DNA from 3 places in the Kitasatospora sp. NPDC042419 genome. Region 2 is predicted to be linked to each of the others. Evidence: predicted binding sites of a transcription regulator. Region 2 holds the regulator's gene; each other region holds the start of a gene.
What was found. Region 2 encodes HrcA, which represses chaperone genes, less so after heat shock. Its sites were predicted from a motif close to TTNGCACTCNGNNNNNCNGAGTGCNAA; they were not measured.
Positions count from the first base shown of each region.

Region 1: a site for HrcA is predicted at 2,638-2,664, ahead of groES (co-chaperone GroES). Genes of this name have one in related genera too.
Region 3: a site for HrcA is predicted at 3,060-3,086, ahead of AC067J_RS22035 (FmdB family zinc ribbon protein). Genes of this name have one in related genera too.

Region 1 is NZ_JBWKAW010000002.1:556,527-561,792, reverse strand. It holds gene AC067J_RS06395 (LysR family transcriptional regulator) at 1-285, opposite strand, end outside; gene groL (chaperonin GroEL) at 442-2,076, opposite strand; gene groES (co-chaperone GroES) at 2,191-2,496, opposite strand; gene AC067J_RS06380 (hypothetical protein) at 2,745-3,065, shown strand; gene AC067J_RS06375 (THUMP-like domain-containing protein) at 3,162-4,361, shown strand; gene AC067J_RS06370 (polysaccharide deacetylase family protein) at 4,337-5,266, opposite strand, start outside.
Region 2 is NZ_JBWKAW010000001.1:726,824-732,089, forward strand. It holds gene AC067J_RS03240 (16S rRNA (uracil(1498)-N(3))-methyltransferase) at 1-109, opposite strand, end outside; gene dnaJ (molecular chaperone DnaJ) at 201-1,346, opposite strand; gene hrcA (heat-inducible transcriptional repressor HrcA) at 1,422-2,456, opposite strand; gene htpX (zinc metalloprotease HtpX) at 2,717-3,637, shown strand; gene pspAB (PspA-associated protein PspAB) at 3,747-4,331, shown strand; gene AC067J_RS03265 (DUF3097 domain-containing protein) at 4,362-5,195, shown strand; gene AC067J_RS03270 (Uma2 family endonuclease) at 5,202-5,266, opposite strand, start outside.
Region 3 is NZ_JBWKAW010000011.1:164,808-170,073, reverse strand. It holds gene AC067J_RS22045 (potassium/proton antiporter) at 1-1,145, shown strand, start outside; gene AC067J_RS22040 (MFS transporter) at 1,613-2,959, shown strand; gene AC067J_RS22035 (FmdB family zinc ribbon protein) at 3,098-3,397, shown strand; gene mscL (large conductance mechanosensitive channel protein MscL) at 4,034-4,453, shown strand; gene AC067J_RS22025 (hypothetical protein) at 4,482-4,808, opposite strand; gene AC067J_RS22020 (sigma-70 family RNA polymerase sigma factor) at 4,960-5,266, opposite strand, start outside.

The DNA.
Region 1 (5,266 bases), on a different contig from region 2:
GCGCACCCGTCCGGCCCGCAGCCCGGCGATCGCCGCCACCTCCTCCTCGGCGGCGGAGAGCCCGGCGAGGATGCCGGTGGCGTGCTTGAGCAGCACCCGTCCGGCCTCGCTCAGCTGCATCCCGCGACCCGATCGGACCACCAGCGGGGTGTCCACGGACTTCTCCAGGGCCTTCATCTGCTGGCTGATGGCGGGCTGTGTGCACCCCAGCTCGCGGGCGGCGGCGGAGAAGGATCCGGTGCGGGCGACGGCACGCAGGACGCGCAGGTGGCGGGCCTCGATCATGCCCCAAAGATATAAGGAAATCTTTGCCATCTGCAAAATTCGCATGATAGTTGAAGAATGAAACTCGACCCCGGGAGGCGGACCGCGGCCGACACGCCGGAGGCCCGGCCGCACCCCCGAGGGGCGCGGACCGGGCCTCCGGTCACTGAACGGGTGTCAGTGGGAGTGGCCGTGGCCGCCGTGCGAGTGGCCGTGACCGCCGTCGGCCTCGTCCTCCTTCTTCTCCACCACGAGGGTCTCGGTGGTGAGGAGCAGGGAGGCGATGGAGGCGGCGTTCTCCAGGGCGGAACGGGTGACCTTGACCGGGTCGATGACGCCGGCCTTGACCAGGTCGCCGTACTCGCCGGTAGCGGCGTTGTAGCCCTGGCCCGGCTCCAGCTCGGAGACCTTGGAGGTGATGACGTAACCCTCCAGGCCCGCGTTCTGGGCGATCCAGCGCAGCGGCTCGTGCAGCGCCTTGCGGACGACCGCGACACCGGTGGCCTCGTCGCCGGTCAGGCCCAGGCCGTCGTTCAGCACCTTGGCGGCGTGGACCAGGGAGGCGCCACCACCGGCGACGATGCCCTCCTCGACCGCGGCGCGGGTCGCCGAGATGGCGTCCTCCAGGCGGTGCTTGCGCTCCTTCAGCTCCACCTCGGTGGCGGCACCGACGCGGATGACGCAGACGCCGCCGGCCAGCTTGGCCAGGCGCTCCTGCAGCTTCTCGCGGTCCCAGTCGGAGTCGGTGTTGGCGATCTCGCCCTTGATCTGGGCGACGCGGCCGGCCACGGCCTCCGTGTCACCGGCACCGTCGACGATGGTCGTCTCGTCCTTGGTGATGGTCACGCGGCGGGCGGTGCCCAGCACGTCCAGACCGGCCTGGTCGAGCTTGAGGCCGACCTCCTCGGAGATCACGGTGCCGCCGGTCAGGGTGGCCAGGTCGCCCAGGATCGCCTTGCGGCGGTCGCCGAAGCCCGGGGCCTTGACGGCCACGGCGTTGAAGATACCGCGGATCTTGTTCACCAGGAGGGTGGACAGCGCCTCGCCGTCGACGTCCTCGGCGATGATCAGCAGCGGGCGGGAGGTACCGCCCTGCACGACCTTCTCCAGCAGCGGCAGGAGCTCCTGGATGGAGGAGATCTTGCCCTGGTTGATCAGGATGTACGGGTCCTCCAGGACCGCCTCCTGCCGCTCCGCGTCGGTGACGAAGTACGGCGACAGGTAGCCCTTGTCGAACTGCATGCCCTCGGTGAAGTCCAGCTCCACGCCGAAGGTGTTCGACTCCTCGACGGTGATGACACCGTCCTTGCCGACCTTGTCGATCGCCTCGGCGATCAGCTCGCCGACCTGGGTGTCCTGCGCGGAGAGGGTCGCGACGGCGGCGACGTCGTCCTTGCCCTCGATCTCGCGGGCGATGGACAGCAGGTGCTCGGAGACGGCGGCGACGGCCTTGTCGATGCCCTTCTTCAGGGCGGCCGGGCCGGCACCGGCGGCGACGTTGCGCAGACCCTCGTTCACCAGGGCCTGGGCCAGCACGGTGGCGGTGGTGGTGCCGTCACCCGCGACGTCGTTGGTCTTGGTGGCGACCTCCTTGACGAGCTGCGCGCCAAGGTTCTCGTACGGGTCGTCGAGCTCGACCTCACGGGCGATGGTGACACCGTCGTTGGTGATGGTCGGAGCGCCGAACTTCTTGTCGATGACGACGTTGCGGCCCTTGGGGCCGATGGTCACCTTGACGGTGTCGGCCAGCTTGTTGACACCGCGCTCCAGCGAGCGGCGGGCGTCCTCGTCGAACTGCAGGATCTTCGCCATGTTCCCTATTCCCTCGGGGCTGCGGCCATCACGGCGGCCGCTCGACTACGTGAACCAACAACCACGCCCCGGGCCCCTGTCACTGGGACACGGATCCGGGGCGGGCCTGACGTCTTACTTCTCGATGATGGCGAGAACGTCGCGAGCCGACAGAACCAGGTACTCCTCGCCCTGGTACTTCACCTCGGTGCCGCCGTACTTCGAGTACAGGACGATGTCACCGACGGCGACGTCGAGCGGCAGACGCTGGCCGTCCTCGAAGCGGCCCGGGCCGACGGCCAGGACGACGCCCTCCTGGGGCTTCTCCTTGGCGGTGTCCGGGATAACCAGGCCGGAGGCCGTGGTGGTCTCGGCGTCGAGCGGCTGGACCACGATGCGGTCCTCGAGCGGCTTGATGGCAACCTTGCTGCTGGTGGTCACGTCCGAGCTCCCCTTCGGAGATTACGGGGTTTTCTAACGGGTAGGGGCGAACCTGCGCGTCTGCCGTCGCGGGGGTCAGACACGCGTCTTCGCGTTAGCACTCCCCCGGTGGGGAGTGCTAGGCACGACCATAGGCCGCGGTTAGCACTCAGTCAACCAGAGTGCCAACGACGCGCCTCCCGGACCCCGGTTCCGGATGAGTAGCCGTACTCATGTGCGACCCCGGCCCCCGACCGCACACTCGTCCCATGACCGCGACCCCCCTGACCGCGACCTCCCTTCGCACCGGCCCGTCCCTCCGCCGTGACCTGCTGCTGGCGCTCGCCACCCTCCCGCTGCTGGGAGCCGCCACCGCCCTGGTCGCCTTCGTCGCCTTCGCCCTGGCCATGGGCGCGGCGATGAGCGACGCCGGCGGAGTGGTCCTGTTCGTCGTCCTGGTCGGCGGCGCCCTCGCGCTCACGCCGCCCGTCGCGGTCGCGTGGCGCACCCGACGGGCCGGCTGGCGGCTGGTGCCGGTCGCCGCGCTGCTCTCGCCGCTCACCGCGCACTGGTGGTTCCAGCTGGTCTGACCGGCCGCGCTCCGGTCCGCCCGCCCCTGCGGCCCGCTCCGGTGCCGCCGCTCCGCCCGGCGCTCCCCCGGCGCCCCGACCGGCGAGAATGGCCCCGTGGAGACCGACAACCTGCAGCCCCTGCTGACCGACCGGGGCCAGGCCCTGCTCGCCGAACTGCGCGAGTTCGCGCCGGAGGACGAACTGGCGCTGGCCACCCGGCTGCGCAGGGAGCACCCGGCCGAACTGGTGTCCGCCGCCTTCGGACAGGCCCGGCTCAGGCAGCGCGCGCGGGCCAAGTTCGGCGCGGACGCCGACCTCATGTACTTCACGCCCAACGGCGTCGAGCAGTCCACCCGGCGCAGCGTCGCCGAGTGGCGGGCCCGCCGCTTCGCCGGTCTCGGCGTACGGCGGCTGGCCGACCTCTGCTGCGGGATCGGCGGCGACGTGCTGGCCCTGGCCCGGGCCGGGATCGAGGTGCTCGCCGTCGACAAGGACCCGGCCGCCTGCGCCGCCACCGCCGCCAACGCGGCCGCGCTGGGCCTGGCCGACCTGGTCGAGGTGCGCTGCGCGGACGTCGCCGACGTCGACGTCACCGGCTACGACGCGGTCTTCACCGACCCGGCCAGGCGCACCGCGCGCGGCCGGGTCTTCGACCCCGAGGCCTACGCCCCGCCGCTCTCCTGGGCGATCGAGGCCGGGCGGCGCACCCCCGTCGGCGCGCTCAAGGTGGCACCGGGCATCCCGCACGAGGCGGTGCCGTCCGACGCCGAGGCCGAGTGGGTCTCCGACCACGGCGACGTCAAGGAGGCGGTGCTCTGGTTCGGCACCCGGGCCGGCAGCCCGCACCGCGCCACCCTGCTCCCCCAGCAGGCCAGCCTGACCGGCGGCGACCTGCCCGACCCCCCGGCCGGCCCGGTCGGCCGGTACCTGTACGAGCCGGACGGCGCGGTGATCCGCGCCCACCTGGTCGCCGAGGTGGCCGGGCGGGTGAACGGCCGGCTGATCGACCCGAAGATCGCCTACGTCACGTCGGACGACCTGGTCGCGACCCCCTACGCGCACGCCTTCGAGCTGACCGACGTGCTGCCGTTCCACATCAAGAAGCTCAAGGCGCTGCTGCGCGAGCGGGGCGTCGGCACGGTGGTGATCAAGAAGCGCGGGATGGCGATCACCCCGGAGGACCTGCGCCGCCAGCTGAAGCCGTCCGGCCCGAACTCCGTCACGGTGATCCTCAGCCGGACCGACAACGGGCCGCTGATGATGCTGGGGCAGCCGGTCCGGGCCGACGGTCAGCCGGCGGGCGCCTCGATGTAGTCCTCCAGCCGGGCCACCGCGAAGCCCTGCTCCTGGATCCGCGCCAGCATCTCGCCGAACATCTGCGTCATCGTCTCGCCCTTGAGGTCCTTCGGACCCCGGAAGTGGGCGAGGACGATGTCGCCGGGCCGCAGCTTCCTGTCCGCCGCCTGGTACTGCATGTCGTGGATCTGCATCGACTCCCGCCAGAGCACGACGGCCTTCGGCCCGCACTGCCGCACCGCCCCGTTGAGCGCCGCCGTGTTGGCGCCGTCGCCGTACGGCGGGCGGAACAGCAGCGGCGCGGTGCCGTACTGCTGGGTGAGCGCGGCCTGGGCGTCGCAGATCTCCGCGCGCTGCTTCTCCGGCGTCACCTTGCTCAGCTGGGCGTGGTCCACGGTGTGGTTGTGGACGTGGTTGCCGAGCGCCTGGAGGCGCTTGAAGTAGCCGTAGTCGTCCTTGACGATGTCGCGGGTCAGGAACATCGAGACCGGCACCCTGAGGTCGGTCAGCATCTCGACGAACTTCGGGTCCTTCTCGGCACCGTCGTCGATGGTGACGAAGACGACCTTGTCGGTGGTCCGCACCTCGCTGAACACCGGGACCGGTCCGCTCCGCGGGAGCTTCACCGGCTTGTCGGCGGGCGCCGGCGGCGCGGGCGGCAGCGGCTTGAGGTTCCACTTCGCCCAGGCGGCCGCGTCCCCGGCGGCGGGCACCGGCACGGGGGCCGGCGTGGTCGCCGCGGGCTGCTGCGGCGCGGCGGAGGCGGCCGGGGCGGAGGTGCCGGGGCCGGCCGGGGAGGTGGCCGCCGCCGGCGGGTTGCCGCTCCCGCCGCCGCCGCACCCGGTGGCCGCCGCCAGCAGTGCCAGCGCCCCCACCGCGTACGCCGTCGTCCTGCCCCGCCCGTGCCTCTTCACCGCGCCACG
Region 2 (5,266 bases):
GCTTCACGGCGGCCGCGTGCCGCCCCTCCGGCCCGTCCAGCCGGACCAGCGCGCCGGGAGCGGCGGCGGCGATCCGCTCGGTCTCGACGACGAACACGGGCGCGGTCATGGGGTCTTCCTCCGGAGTGGGTCGGGCGGTGGAACGACGGCGCCCGGCGCCCCCGGACGGTGTGTCGCGGGGGTGCCGGGCGCCGGAGCCGTCAGCGGCCGTTGAAGGCGTCCTTCAGCCGGGAGAACAGCCCCTGCTGCCCGGGCGCGAACTGGCCGGACGGCCGCTCCTCGCCGCGCAGCACCGCGAGGCGGCGCAGCAGCTCCTCCTGCTCGGCGTCGAGCTTGGTGGGCGTCTGCACCTCGACGTGCACTATCAGGTCGCCCCGGCCGCCGCCGCGCAGGTGGGTGATGCCGCGGCCGTGCAGCGGGATCGACTGGCCGGACTGGGTGCCGGGCCGGATGTCGACCTCCTCCAGCCCGTCGAGCGTCTGCAGCGGCACCTGGGTGCCGAGCGAGGCGGCCGTCATCGGGATGGTGACGGTGCAGTGCAGGTCGTCGCCGCGCCGCTGGAACACCGTGTGGCTGGTCTCGGCGATCTCGACGTAGAGGTCGCCGGCCGGGCCGCCGCCGGGGCCGACCTCGCCCTCGCCGGCCAACTGGATCCGGGTGCCGTTGTCGACACCGGCGGGGATCTTGACCGTCAGGGTGCGGCGGGCGCGGACCCGGCCGTCGCCGGCGCACTCCGGGCACGGGGTCGGCACGACGGTGCCGAAGCCCTGGCACTGCGGGCAGGGGCGGGAGGTCATGACCTGGCCCAGGAAGGACCGGGTGACCTGGGAGACCTCGCCCTTGCCGCGACACATGTCACAGGTCTGCGCGGAGGTGCCGGGGGCCGCGCCCTCGCCGCTGCAGGTGGTGCAGGTGACGGCCGTGTCGACCTGGAGCTCCTTGGTGGTGCCGAAGGCGGCCTCCTCCAGGGTGATCTCCAGCCGGATCATGGCGTCCTGGCCGCGCCGGGTCCGCGAGCGCGGGCCGCGCTGGCCGGAGGCCGCGCCGAAGAAGGCGTCCATGATGTCGGAGAAGCCGAAGCCCGCCGCGCCCGCGCCGAAGCCGCCCGGCCCGCCCGCGCCGCCGTTCGGCGACAGCGGGTCGCCGCCGAGGTCGTAGACCTGGCGCTTCTGCGGATCGGAGAGCACCTCGTAGGCGGCGTTGATCTCCTTGAACCGCTCCTGCGTCTTCGGGTCCGGGTTGACGTCCGGGTGCAGTTCGCGTGCCAGGCGCCGGAACGCCTTCTTGATCTCGTCCTGCCCCGCATCCCGTCGGACGCCGAGTACCGCGTAGTAGTCCGTGGCCACCAAATGCTCCGCTTGTTCCGCCTGTAGAAGTGCTTGCGACTGGAACCACCGCCAGGGTCCTGGCGGTGGCCTTTCCTACGACTCGGCCAGGATCTGGCCCACGTACCGTGCCACCGCTCGCACCGCCCCCATTGTGCCCGGATAGTCCATCCGGGTCGGACCGATCACACCCAGTTTGGCCACGCTCTCGTCGCCCGAACCGTAACCGACCGAGACGACGGAGGTGGAATTGAGGCCCTCGTAGGCGTTCTCGCGCCCGATCCGGACCGTCATCCCGGCGTCCGCGGTCTCACCCAGGAGGCGGAGCAGGATGACCTGCTCCTCCAGTGCCTCCAGCACCGGCTGGATGGTCAACGGGAAGTCGTGGCCGAAACGGGTCAGGTTGGCCGTGCCGGCCAGCATGATCCGTTCCTCGTTCTGCTCGGCGAGCGCCTCGAAGAGCGTCGCCAGGACCGTCGAGACGGTCGGCCGGTCACCCGCCTCGAACTGGGCGGGCAGGTCCTCCAGCAGCCCCGGGACGTCGGGCAGCCGCTGTCCGGCGGCCCGCGCGTTGATCCGGGCCCGGAGGTCCGCAAGGACGGTCTCGCCGACCGCCCCCGGGCAGTCCACCATCCGCTGCTCGACCCGGCCGGTGTTGGTGATCAGGACCAGCATCACCTTGGCCGGGGCCAGCGCGACCAGCTCGATGTGCCGCACGGTGGAACGGGAGAGCGAGGGGTACTGCACCACAGCGACCTGGCGGGTCAGCTGGGCGAGCAGCCGGACCGTACGGGCGACCACGTCGTCGAGGTCGACCGCCCCGTCCAGGAAGTGCCGGATCGCCCGCCGCTCGGGCGCGCTCATCGGCTTCACCTCCGCCAGCCGGTCCACGAACAGGCGGTACCCCTTGTCGGTGGGGATGCGCCCGGCGCTGGTGTGCGGCTGGTGGATGTAGCCGTCCTCCTCCAGCGCGGCCATGTCGTTGCGGACGGTCGCCGGGGAGACCCCGAGGTTGTGCCGCTCCACCAGGGCCTTGGAACCCACCGGCTCCTCGGTCCCCACGTAGTCCTGGACGATCGCGCGAAGCACCGCGAGCTTGCGGTCGTCCAGCTGGCGGACCTCACCGGCCATGGGCACGCACCTCCGTCTTCACGCGTTGTCCGTTGTGACACGTGTCCGTTTCGAGTCGCTTCGGCCCCCTCTGGGAGGGCCCGGGCTTGGCACTCGGAACACACGAGTGCCAGAACCGTACCTGCCAGTGTAAGGCCCGGGTCCGACCTCAGGAACGGCCCGGCCGGGGTGATCCTGCCCGCAGTTCGCGGCGCGCGGGTGATGCCGCGGGCCCGGCCGGGTGGCAGCATCGAAAGCGGACGGCGAACGGAGGACCAGCGATGTCGACCTCGGGCCACCACACCCGCTTCGCACCCGACCGCGGCCTGACCGGCCGGATGGTCGGCACGATGTTCGTGATCGGGCTGCTGTACGTCGGATTCACCGGCCTGCTGATCGTGCTGCTGCGCGGCGCCTGGCCGATCATCGTCCTGATCTCCGGCGGCCTGTTCGTCGCCCAGTTCTGGTTCAGCGACCGGATCACCGAACGCGCCATGGGCGCCCACCGCGTCACCCCCGAGCAGTACCCCCAGCTGCACGGCACCGTCGACCGGCTCTGCGCGCTGGCCGACATGCCCAAACCCCGGGTGGCGGTCGCCGACAACGACATGCCGAACGCCTTCGCCACCGGCCGCAACCCGAAGAACGCGGTGGTCTGCGTCACCACCGGGCTGCTGCGCCGGCTGGAGCCCGAGGAACTGGAGGGCGTGCTCGCCCACGAGCTGTCGCACGTCGCCCACCGGGACGTCGCCGTGATGACGATCGCCGGCTTCCTCGGCGTCCTCGCCGGGGCCATGACCCGGATCGCCATGTACGGCGGGTTCATGGGCGGCGCCCGCAACAGCAACGACTCCAACGCCGCGCTCGCCGCCCTGGTCATCCCGCTGGTGTCGATCGTGGTCTACGCGATCAGCTTCCTGCTGACCAGGCTGCTCTCCCGCTACCGGGAGCTGGCCGCCGACCGGGCCGCCGCCCAGCTCACCGGCCGCCCCAGCGCGCTGGCGTCGGCGCTCACCAAGGTGACCGGCCAGATCGCCGCCATCCCGACCAAGGACCTGCGCCAGTCGCAGGCCTACAACGCCTTCTACTTCGCCCCCGCGCTGAACGCCCGGGAGACCGCCGCCCAGCTGTTCTCCACCCACCCGACGCTGGAGAAGCGGCTGGAGCAGCTGGCGGAGATCTCCACCCGGCTCGGCCACTGATCGGCCACCGATCAGCCGCGGATCGGCCGCCGATCGGCCGCTGAACCGCCTCCACCGAACCGCCTCCTCGTGAACCGCCTCCTCCGGGAGGGGAGGGAAAGGGACCACCGTGGGAATCCTGGACGCCCTGTTCGGCCGCACCAAGCCCGTCAAGCCCGACCTCGACCAGCTGTTCGGCGTGCCCTCCGCCGCGCTCACCCTGGAGGCGGCGGCCGGGTTCCGGCCCACCGGTGTCGGGTCGGTCTGCTTCGCCTCGGTGGAGGGCGGGGCGTTCGGCGAGGTCGAACGGCAGGTCCGGGCCCTCCTGGACGCCGACACCGAACGCGGCGGCGTCCCCGTCGAGGCGTCCAAGGACACCTACGGCTACTCCTGGCTGCTGGCCCGGCACACGCCCGGGGAGCTGCCGGAGCTGGTCAACGACCTGCACGCGGTCAACAGCGAGCTGGAGGCGAACGGCTTCGGGCCGCAGCTGCTCTGCTCGCTGGTCGCCTTCCGCAACGAGACGGGCCGGCCGCTGGCCCTCGTGTACCTGTACAAGCGGGGCACCTTCTACCCCTTCGCGCCGGTGCCGGGCGGCGGCGAGAAGCGCGACAGCCCGCTGGAACTGCAGGTCAACGCGCTGCTCGGGAACGACCTGCGGCTGGAGAAGGACCTCACCCGCTGGTTCCCGGTCTGGGGCGCGCCGGGTCTCTGACCCTCCGTCGGTCTTCCCTATAGTCGCTGCATGCGCAGCCGCCAGTACGGACCCGACCTGACCCCGCCGTGGAAGAAGCAGCAGCCCGCCCCCGAGGTCGCCGCCGAGCGCGACCTGGTGGTCGAGGAGGCGGCGACCGGCTTCTGCGGGGCCGTGGTGCGCTGCGAGCGGACCGCCGAGGGGTTCACCGTCACCCTGGAGGACCGGTTCGGCAAGCACCGGGTCTTCCCGCTGGTCCCGCGCGGCTTCCTGCTGGAGGGCCGCGTCGTCACCCTGGTCCGGCCCGCCGCGGCCGCGCCGGCGCCCTCCCGCGCTCCCGGCCGCACCGCGTCCGGCTCGGTCGCCGTGCCCGGCGCCCGGGCCCGGGTGGCCCGCGAGTCCCGGATCTACGTCGAGGGCCGGCACGACGCCGAGCTGGTCGAACGGGTCTGGGGCGACGACCTGCGGATCGAGGGCGTGGTGGTCGAGTACCTGGAGGGCGTCGACGACCTGCCCGCGATCGTCGCCGACTTCGCCCCCGGCCCGGGCCGGCGCCTCGGCGTCCTGGTCGACCACCTGCTCCCCGGCACCAAGGAGCACCGGATCGCCGCCCGGGTCACCGGCGAGGCGGTCCTCGTGGTGGGGCACCCGTACGTGGACGTCTGGCAGGCCGTGAAGCCGTCCAGCGTGGGCATCCCGGGCTGGCCCGCCGTCCCGCGCGGCGAGGAGTGGAAGGAGGGCGTCTGCCGCCGCCTCGGCTGGCCGGTGGACACCCCCGCCGCCTGGAAGCGCATCCTCGCCTCGGTGGACTCCTACCGTGACCTGGAGCCGGACCTGCTCGGCCGGGTCGAGGAACTCATCGACTTCGTGACGCTGCCGGAGTGAGGCGGATCAGACGTACCGCTGGAAGTCGGCCGTGTCCAGCGTGACGCCGAGCAGGTCGACCGGGACGGGAT
Region 3 (5,266 bases), on a different contig from region 2:
GCCTCGACTGGCGGACCTCGCTGCTGCTCGGCGCGATCGTCTCGTCCACCGACGCCGCGGCCGTCTTCTCCGTCCTGCGGATGGTCCCGCTCCCGCACCGGCTGACCGGCCTGCTGGAGGCCGAGTCCGGCTTCAACGACGCGCCCGTGGTCATCCTGGTCGTCGCCTTCGCCACCACCGGGGAGCTGGACTCCTGGTACGTGCTGGTCGGCACCATCCTCGCCGAGCTCGCGATAGGCCTCGCGGTCGGCCTCGCGGTCGGGAAGATCGGTGCCTTCGGGATCAAGCACGTCGCCCTGCCGTCCTCCGGCCTCTACCCGATCGCCGTCATGGCGCTCACCGTGCTCGCCTACGCCGGCGGCGCGCTGCTGCACGGCTCCGGCTTCCTCGCCGTCTACGTCAGCGCCGTCATCCTGGGCAACGCCAAGCTGCCGCACGGGCCCGCCGTCCGCGGCTTCGCCGACGGCCTGGCCTGGATCGGGCAGATCGGCATGTTCGTCCTGCTCGGCCTGCTCTGCACCCCCGAGACGATGGGCTCGGCCGTGGTGCCGGCCCTGGTGATCGGCGCGGTGCTGGTCTTCGTGGCCCGGCCGCTCTCGGTGGTGTTCACCCTCACGCCCTTCCGGCTGCCCGTCCGCGAACAGGCCCTGCTGAGCTGGGCCGGCCTGCGCGGGGCGGTGCCGATCGTGCTCGCCACCATCCCGATGGTCTCCGGCGCGCCGATGGCGCAGGAGGTCTTCAACATCGTCTTCATCCTGGTCGTGGTCTTCACCCTGCTCCAGGGCCCGACCCTGCCCTGGGTCGCCAAGTGGCTGCGGATCGGCGAGGGCTCGATGGGCCAGGACCTCGGCATCGAGTCGGCGCCGCTGGAGAAGCTGCACGGCCACCTGCTGTCGGTGGCGCTGACGCCGGCCTCCCGGATGTCCGGTGTGGAGGTCGGCGAACTGCGGCTGCCGGCCGGCGCGGCGGTGACCCTGGTGGTCCGCGAGGGGACCAGCTTCGTGCCGGACAAGGAGACGGTGCTGCGCGGCGGGGACGAACTGCTGGTGGTCACCACGGACGAGGTGAGCGAGGCGGCCGAGCGGCGGCTCCGGGCCGTGGACAAGGGCGGCAAGCTGGCCGGCTGGCTGCACGGGCGGGAGTGAGCGCTCCGGGGGTGCCGGACGCCCGGCACCCCCGGCGTCCTGGCGCCCCCGGCCTTTGGGTGCCCTGGCCTCTCGGTGCCCTGGCCTCGTGGCGCCCTGGTCTCCTGGTGCGGCACCGGCCTCCCGGCGTCCTGCGCCTCCCGGCTATGGGACGTTCGACCGGCATTCACCTTCGATAGGCAGGACAACTTTGGGCATGCCCTGTATTGTGGAGGGAAGCGCGCCATCTACGCGCGTATAGCTACTCTGGATGACACACCCCCAGCATCTGCCTGATGCAGAGTTGGCGCGACCGCTCGGCGGCCGCGGTCCGGCCCTCGGTGACCCCGCCGGCCGGCCCGGTATCTACCCCGGTCGACGCGCGAGAGGACGACTCTCGGCGCCGTCGGGGCTTTTTCATGCCCTGCCGCGCTACCAGGCAGCAGGAAGGACCGACCGTGACGGCCCGCCGAACGGTCGACGACGCCATGCCCGGGCACGACCTGCCCGCCGCGCCCGAGGACCGCGCCGACACCACCCCCACCCGGGTCGGGTACGGCGCGCTGCTGCGCACCCCCGGAGCCTGGACGTTCCTCGTCCCCGCCTTCGCCGCCCGGCTCCCCTACGCGATGCTCAGCCTCGGCATCCTGCTGCTGATCCGCGACACCCACGGCTCCTACGGCACCGCCGGCACCGCCGCCGCCGTCTCCGCCGTCGCCCAGGCCCTGATCGGGCCGCAGACCGGCCGGCTGGCCGACCGCTTCGGCCAGGCCGCCGTCCTGGTGCCGACCGTGCTGGTGCACGCCGTCTCGGTCGGTGCGCTGATCGCGCTGGCACTCGGCCACGCACCGGTCTGGAGCCTCTTCCTCGCCGCCGCGGCGGCCGGTGCCTCCGTGCCGCAGATCGGCGCGATGGTCCGGGCCCGCTGGGTGGCCAAGCTCTCCGCGGAGGGCGCGCCGCCGGCCAAGCTGAACACCGCCTTCGCCTTCGAGTCGGTGACCGACGAGTTCACCTTCGTGATCGGCCCGGTGCTGGCCTCCGCCATCGCCGCCACGGTCAACCCGGCGACCGGACTGATCGCCGAGGCTGCGCTGACCGTCGTCGGCGGGCTCGCGTTCGCCGCCCAGCGGCGCACCGCGCCCGCGCTGCACCCGCACGTTCCGGGCGCCCGCCGGGCCTCCGCCCTCGCCTCGCCCGGCGTCCGGCTGCTGGCCGGCGCGTTCCTGGGCGTCGGCACGGTCTTCGGCGCGATGCAGGTCTCCGTCGCCGCGTTCACCGAGTCGGTCGGACAGCCCGGGGCCAGCGGCACCGTGTACGGGATCTTCGCCGGCGGCTCGATGCTGGCCGGCGTGCTCTACGGGATGATCGCCTGGCGGCACGCCGCCCGGCACCGGATGCTCGCCAGCTACGCGCTCCTGGTGATCGGCTGCTCGACGCTCTGGGCGATGCCCAACCTGGCCTCGCTGGCCGTCGCCGGCCTGTTCTGCGGCCTGGCCATCGCACCGACCCTGATCACCGGGTACACGCTGGTCGAGACGCTGGTCGAGGACGGCGCCAAGACCGAGGCATTCACCTGGCTGACCGGCGCCATCGGGCTGGGCCTGGCGGTCGGGTCGATGGTGGCCGGCCAGCTGGTCGACGGGAACGGGCCGTCGGCCGGATTCCTGGTGCCGGTGGCCGGCGCCGGGCTGGGCCTGGCCGCGCTGGTCACCCTGCGGGGCCTGCTGGTCGCGCCGGGCGCCGGGGCCGGGAACACGGTGGCCGCCGGATCGGGCGCCGGGTCGGGCGCGGGGTCGGGTGTCGCTCCTCAGCTGGTGGGCGCCGCCAAGGGCTGAACGCCGGGCGGTGCGGGGCGGCGTCCCGGCGACGGGCCGGACTCATCTCACATCCGAGTCGCTGGACTGATCCAGCGGAATGCCGCATCATTGACCATCGTTAGCACTCATCAGGCGAGAGTGCCAGGAGGAAGACAAGTGCCCACGTACCAGTACCAGTGCACCGAGTGCGGCAACGGCCTGGAGGCGGTGCAGAAGTTCACCGACGAGCCGCTGACCACGTGCCCCGACTGCGAGGGACGCCTTCGCAAGGTCTTCTCCGCCGTGGGCGTGGTCTTCAAGGGCTCCGGCTTCTACCGGACCGACAGCCGCTCCTCCTCCAGCAGCTCGGTGAGCTCGTCCACCACCTCGTCGACGTCGACCTCGTCGTCCTCGTCCACGGCCTCGTCCTCGGGCGGCTCCGCCCCTGCGGCGAGCCCGGCCCCCGCGGCAGGCTGACCTCCGCGACAGCGACCGGACCGGGACTGCCGGACTGCCGGAACAGATCATCGAACGGCCCGTCGAACCCGCAAACACGCGGGTGCGGCGGGCCGTTCGCATTCCCTGATTGACGACACTCCCCCGAACGGCCCATGAATTCACACGTCCGGGGGATGCGCGTTATCCACAGCCCCGAGTTGTCCACAGGCTGAGGAAAAGATTTCCACCCGTCGCGCGGGCGGCCCAGAGTGTGCGTCAAGAGAAGCCGACCCGAGGCCGACCGGAAACGGACCCGGCCGGGGCCGGCACCCTGCGACCACCGGTGGTGCCCGTGCCGACCAGAAGCCACTCCCGCCCGCTCCCCCTCCCGCTCCCGCCGCTGCCCGCGCCGAGTGTCCCGCCGCGGCAGCCGGTGCCGCCGTTCCCGCCGATCAGACGGGGAGCCGGGCGCGGACACCGGCTCCGGCAGGCGCTCCGGCACCGCTCCGGGGGACCGGCCCTCCTCCTGCTCGCCATGGCCGCGGCGCTCGCCTTCGGCCCCGCGCGAGCGGGCCTGCCCCCGCCGGACGCGGCCCCCACCCACCGAACGGGTTGTCAATCGGGGGGAGCCGAAGATCACCCGTAACCGGAAAACGACTTCGTCGTTCACGCGGCATGAAAGGCTTCAAAAAGTTCCTGCTGCGTGGAAATGTCGTCGAGCTGGCCGTCGCCGTGGTCATCGGCGCCGCTTTCACCAACATCATCAACGCCTTCGTCAAGGGCGTGATCAATCCGATCGTCGGCTTGTTCGGAGCCAGGGACCTCGCGTCCTACAGCTCCTGCCTCAAGGGCCCCTGCGAGCTGGGCGCGGGCGGTGAGGTCACGTCCGGAATCCTCATCCTCTGGGGCAGCGTGCTGAGCGCGGCCCTGCAGTTCCTGATCACCGCCGCCGTCGTCTACTTCTGCCTCATCCTGCCGATGACCAGGTACACCGCCCACCGCAAGACGCCGGAGGACATCGCGGCGGAGGCCGAGGCCAAGGAGGTCACCCTGCTGACCGAGATCCGCGACGCCCTGGTCACCCAGGTCCGCTGAGGCGCACCGGCCGGCGCCGGGCCGCCGGTCAGTCGCCGTGGTGCGGCGGGCGCTGGCTCAGGTACCAGTCCAGCCCCCGTCCACCGCTCTCCCCCGCCCCCGGGCGACTGCCCCAGCCGGCGTCGGTGTCGTCCCGGGACTGCTGGTCCAACGGGTCCCGGAAGACCAGCCGGGCGCGCTCCGACCGGCGGGCCCCGGCGCGGCCGTCCTGCACCGGCTCCCGCCCGCCCGTCGGCGTTCCGACCGCCGCGGCTCCGTCCGTCGCGGCTCCGTCCGTCGCGGCTCCGTCCGTCTGCGCCTTCTCCACCGAGCCGTCCCCGCCGTCCATGCCGCTCACACCGCCGCCGTCACCCATGCCGTCCACCGTCCTCGCCGATCCCCGCCCGCCCCTACAGCCTAGAAGCCCCCCCGCCTCACAACCGCCGCCGCACGCACGCGGGCCCGGTGCGGAGCGCTCCGCACCGGGCCCACCGTGCCCGTTCCTTCCGGCCGTCGACCGCCGGCCGTCACGCCGCCTCGAAGCCCGCGTGATCGGCGATCTTCTTCAGCTCGGCCAGCGCGTGCTTCTCGATCTGGCGGATCCGCTCCCTGGTCAGTCCGTGCTGCTTGCCCACCTCGGTCAGGGTGCGCTCGCGGCCGTCCTCCATCCCGTACCGCGACCGGATGATCGAGGCCGTACGGTCGTCCAGCCGCCCGATCAGGTCGTCCAGCTCCTCGCGGCGGAGCATGACCATCACGGCGTCCTCCGGGGAGGTCGCGCCGGTGTCCTCGACGAGGTCGCCGAACTGGGTCTCGCCCTCGTCGTCGACCGAC